2 regions of the Cellulophaga sp. genome follow, and region 1 is predicted to be linked to the other one. Evidence: riboswitches for the same ligand, from Rfam matches in the RefSeq annotation. Region 1 holds a riboswitch; the other holds the start of a gene.
What was found. A riboswitch is a leader RNA that binds a small molecule or an ion and turns the genes downstream of it on or off. The one in region 1 is predicted to bind thiamine pyrophosphate.
Positions count from the first base shown of each region.

Region 2: another riboswitch for thiamine pyrophosphate. It lies ahead of ABJD66_RS07950 (TonB-dependent receptor); the one in region 1 lies ahead of thiS (sulfur carrier protein ThiS).

Region 1 covers NZ_JBDVAA010000217.1:52,296-54,782, forward strand. Annotated here, with positions in the region: gene thiC (phosphomethylpyrimidine synthase ThiC) at 1-826, opposite strand, end outside; gene thiS (sulfur carrier protein ThiS) at 850-1,053, opposite strand; TPP riboswitch at 1,167-1,260, opposite strand; gene ppk1 (polyphosphate kinase 1) at 1,330-2,487, opposite strand, start outside.
Region 2 covers NZ_JBDVAA010000113.1:37,516-40,002, reverse strand. Annotated here, with positions in the region: gene ABJD66_RS07950 (TonB-dependent receptor) at 1-1,323, opposite strand, end outside; TPP riboswitch at 1,435-1,529, opposite strand; gene ABJD66_RS07945 (DUF4301 family protein) at 1,731-2,487, opposite strand, start outside.

The DNA of each region.
Region 1 (2,487 bases):
CTGGTGAGTTACGTATGATCCACTCACGAGTTTCATGAATGTTTTCTCCGGTGGATAAATCCATAATATTATCTGCTCCCCAACGGCAAGCCCAAACTGCTTTTTCTACTTCTTCTTCTATAGATGAAGTTACTGCAGAGTTACCAATATTTGCGTTTATTTTAACCAAGAAGTTACGACCTAAAATCATAGGTTCTGCTTCTGGATGATTTATGTTTGATGGTATAATTGCACGACCTCTAGCAACTTCACTACGTACAAATTCTGGAGTAATTTTTTCTGGAATATTAGCACCAAAATGTTCGCCTTTGTGTTGTTTTCTAATTTCGGTCATTTCATCTATTCGTTGGTTCTCACGAATAGCTATGTACTCCATTTCTGGAGTAATAATTCCTTTTTTTGCGTAGTGTAATTGTGTTACGTTTTGTCCTTTTTTTGCGCGTAGCGGTTTTTTTAAAAGTTTAAAACGCATATGGTCTAAACTAGCATCGTTTAAACGCTCGTTACAATACTCCGAAGAAAAAGATGCTAACTCTTCTACATCTCCACGCTTTTTAATCCAAGGTTCTCTAATGCGTTCTATACCGCTGTGTATATCAATTTCTTTGTTTGGATCTGTATAAGGACCAGAAGTATCATAAACCGTTACGGGTTCATTAGGTGTTTTCTTTTTGGTCATAGAGTCTACAGTATCGCTTAATGCAATTTCTCGCATTGCAACTTTAATTTCTGGATGTAATTTACCAGAAACATATACTTTTTTAGAACTAGGAAATGGTTGTCTTGTAATACCGTTTTGCTTAGGTGCGGTGTCTTTCTTTTTCATTGTAAATCTTTTAAGTTTTTAGGTTACCCTCCTTGAGCAGGACGTATTAGTAATACATTGTCATGGGGTTGTAAAATGGTAGAACTCCAGCTGCTTTTTGGTATTACACCGCCGTTAATGGCAATGGCAACACCAAAAATGGTTATTTCTAGAGTTTTTATTAGTTGAGACACATTAGTTTCTCTAGGAATTAAGTGCTCTTTGTTATTTACGTTTATGGGTATCATAACGATACATTTTAAGTGCTAGGTTATAGCGTTAAAAATCCAACTAAATCGTAAACTGTGTGTGAAAATGCATTCTCCAGAAACGGAAAAAAACATTAAAAGATAGAAATCATAAAAAGAATTCAACTTTTCCCTTCGGCTGTACTAACAGCATCAGGTTCAAAGGGTATTTCTCAGTTCTTAAAAAGAACACCCCTAAAGTTTACATAACAAATGTATTAAATAAATTATGATAAGACCTAATAAAAAATAAAACTATTATAAGAAAAAGATGACTTACTGGTTTTTAAAATAGTTGTAAGTAGCTAGCTGAGATTGAACTGGAGCGTTATTGTTTGTAACGTAATTATTTTTTTGTTCAGCGTCTATAACTCTTGCTTTTACATTATCTGATAACTGAATATTTAAAATATCTTTTACTATTTTAAAATTATCTTTATCTCTTACAGGTGTAATCACTTCTATTCTGTGAGATAGGTTGCGAGTCATCCAATCTGCAGATCCAATAAATAGTTTTTCGTCTCCGTTATTTCCAAAAAGGTATACACGACCATGTTCTAAATACCTGTCTAAAATACTAGTAATTGTAATGTTTTCGCTTTGGCCCTTTATGCCAGGAACTAAGCAACAAATACCACGAATTAACAACCGTATTTGTACACCAGCATTACTTGCTTTGTACAACAGTTGAATCATTTTTTTATCTTCAAGGCTGTTCATTTTTAAGACAATTAAGCCTTTTTTGCCAGCTTGTGCTAATTCAATTTCTTTTTCTACCATAGTAGAAAATATATGCCTAGATGTAAAAGGAGATATAAGTAGTTTTTTAGCTTTAGGAACAATTAAAACACCTTCTAAAACCAGAAAAACACGATTTAACTCTTTACATATTTTGCTATTTGCCGTCATTAAGCCAAAGTCGGTATATAGCTTAGCCGTTTTTTCGTTAAAATTGCCTGTTCCAATGTAACTATAGGTTTTAAGTTTGCCCTTAATCTCTTTTTCTATGTATAAGATTTTAGAGTGTACTTTAATTCCTGGATAGCTGTAAATTACCTTTGCACCATTTTCTTTAAATATTTTTCCCCATCTTAAATTGTTATCCTCATCAAACCTTGCTTTTGCCTCAATAAAAATAATTACATTTTTACCTGCTTTTGCAGCTTTTGCAATAGCAGTATTTAGCCTAGATGTTTTTGCTAAACGGTACAAAGTCATTTTTATGGTCTTAACCTCTGGAGAAACAGCAGCTTCTTCTAATAATTTTATAACGGGCTCAAAAGATTGATGCGGATAATGTATAAGTTGATCTTTTGATTCTATGGCGTCAAAAACAGAGTTGTATTTAGTTAGCAAAGAATGGGGAATAGGCTCTAGGTTTACGTTGTTTAGTTTCTTTTTTGTTGGATTTGGGAAACTAAAGAAATCTTTAAA
Region 2 (2,487 bases), on a different contig from region 1:
AGTGTAGATATTAAAGTCGGTCTTAGTAGAGTTATCATCATAATAACGGTCTTCATAACTACTATTAACTGCAAATTGTTGTGCCCAAATTACTTCTCCAAAATGGTCTCCTTTATATTTACTGTAACCACCACCAACAATAAAGTTTACAGCATTTTCTTTATAGTTAGCAGAAAAAGTAGTTCCATAAAAATCATTATCCAACCACCTTCTTCTAATTAAATCTGTAACACCTGTTCCGTTAAAACCAGCCACAATGCCGCTATAATCTGCAGGGTCTTCATCTTCCTTGTATTGCTCAAAAAAACCACGTCCTTTTGTATAGTGTACCGCTAGGTTAGTAGACCAAGTATCAGAAATTTGTTCGTTCCAAAGTAGTTGAAAATGATCTTGCTTGTAATCATCATTTTCATTTTCATAAAATTGAGTAACTCCATTTTCATCTTGGTATGCACCAACCGGGTTGTATGTTCTGTCTTCTTTTAATGTTTTTCTATCTATACCGTCCCAAGATTGATACGTTACTTGTTTACCTCCAAAAAGCAATGCCTTAATTAAAGTATTGTCATCTACATAAGCGGCTTGTAAAAAGTACGATTCTAAGTTAGATGAAGCCCTGTCTACATAACCATCTGAAGCTATCCTAGATAATCTACCAGAAATTTCAATATGGTTATTTAACAAACCAGTACTAAACTTTATGTTGTTTTTTAAAGTATTAAAACTACCAATTGATGTAGAAACTTGCCCGTAAGCATCTTCAGAAACGGCATCTGTTAAAATGTTTAAACTAGCTCCAAAAGCACCAGAACCGTTTGTAGATGTACCCACACCTCTTTGCAGCTGTAAATTCTCTGTAGAAGAAGCAAAATCTGGCATATTTACCCAAAAAGTACCGTGAGACTCAGAGTCGTTATAAGGTATACCATTTATGGTAATATTTACACGCGTAGCATCTGTACCACGAACCCTAATTCCTGTGTAACCAACACCAGCACCTGCATCTGAAGTGGTTACTACGGCTGGCAAAAAGTTCATTAAAATTGGAATATCCTGACCAAGGTTACGCGACTTAAATTGTTCTTTTGTTAAATTTGTAAATGTAACAGGAGATTGTGTTGTAACACGTATTCCTGACACCAAAACCTCATCTAAAATCACTTTTTTACCTTCTAAAGTGTCTATTTCCTTTTCTTGAGCTAAACCAGAAAAAGCTAAACCAAAAAAAGCAAAAGTTGCGCCTAAAGTTTTTAAGCTAGGCTGCCTATTATTACTGCTATTTTTGCGTGCAGTAGCATTAAATTTAAAACAGTTTGTTTTCATTCGTAATAGTATTACAAATAAAAGGGGCTGTTATTTTTATTAAATTATATTGATTTTTAAGAGTGGCAAACTCTATTTGTTACTTGCCTTTAAACCTAGCTAACACTAATATTTTGTATTGCTATTACTTCCCTTAGCAGCATTATCTGCTCAGGTTCGTTGGGTATAATCTCAGCCTACATAAATAAGCACCCCTTTGAGATAAGAGCAAATGTATGGCACACTTTCTTGTAATCATAAAAAAAAGTTAATTTTATTAACCTCTGCAACTAAACCTATATTATGAAATTGGGAGTATTTACAGCAAGTTTAAACACATACAACAGCATAATACTAAGACATTTTACACAAAACCTATGTTTTCCTGTATTTGTTAATGAAATTAATAAATACAGGAAAACATATAACTATTTAGGTTGGTGAGCAGATTTAAGTAAATCGTTTACTGTTTTTACCGGATTAAAAGTAATACTTGGCACCTCTACAAAAATTGTGTTCCAATATGCCATTGCTCCGTTCCAAAGACCAGGCAACTCTAAGGCCTTTACAGGCCTTCCTTCTTTTGTTTTTTCTGTTATAAATCCTTGCTTTTCATTTACAAATTCTAACAAATTATATTTTTCTCCTTTGTAATTTTTAACACCACAAACTAAATCTACAGGATTAAAATGTGTTGCATTTTGTAATATTTTGGCTTGGTTGTAATTAGAGGTGTCTATCTGTGCAGATTCAACTATTTGCAAAGACACGTTTTCTTGATAATCTTTAATCCAAAAAGGTCCGCCTCCTGGATCACCTAGATTTTTAACCATACCACAAACCCTAATTGGCCTATTAATATAATCTTTTAAAAGTGCTATTTGATCTTTTTTCCCTAAATGAATAAAACCATTTTTAAACCTGACATTCAGCTCTTCTTTTAAAAATAATCTAATTTCATTAATCAACTCGTCATCAATATCATTATTATCCAAAATTGATGCATATTTAAAAGCTTTGTTCTGTACTTTTAATAAAAAACCTGCTAACATTTTTTTGCTGTTAGCTATCGTTTCTAAATGCTCCTCAACAACTATATTATCTATATTTTTAATAAAAATAACATCTGCTGTTTTATCGTTTAAGTTTTCTATTAAGGCTCCGTGTCCTCCAGGTCTAAATAAC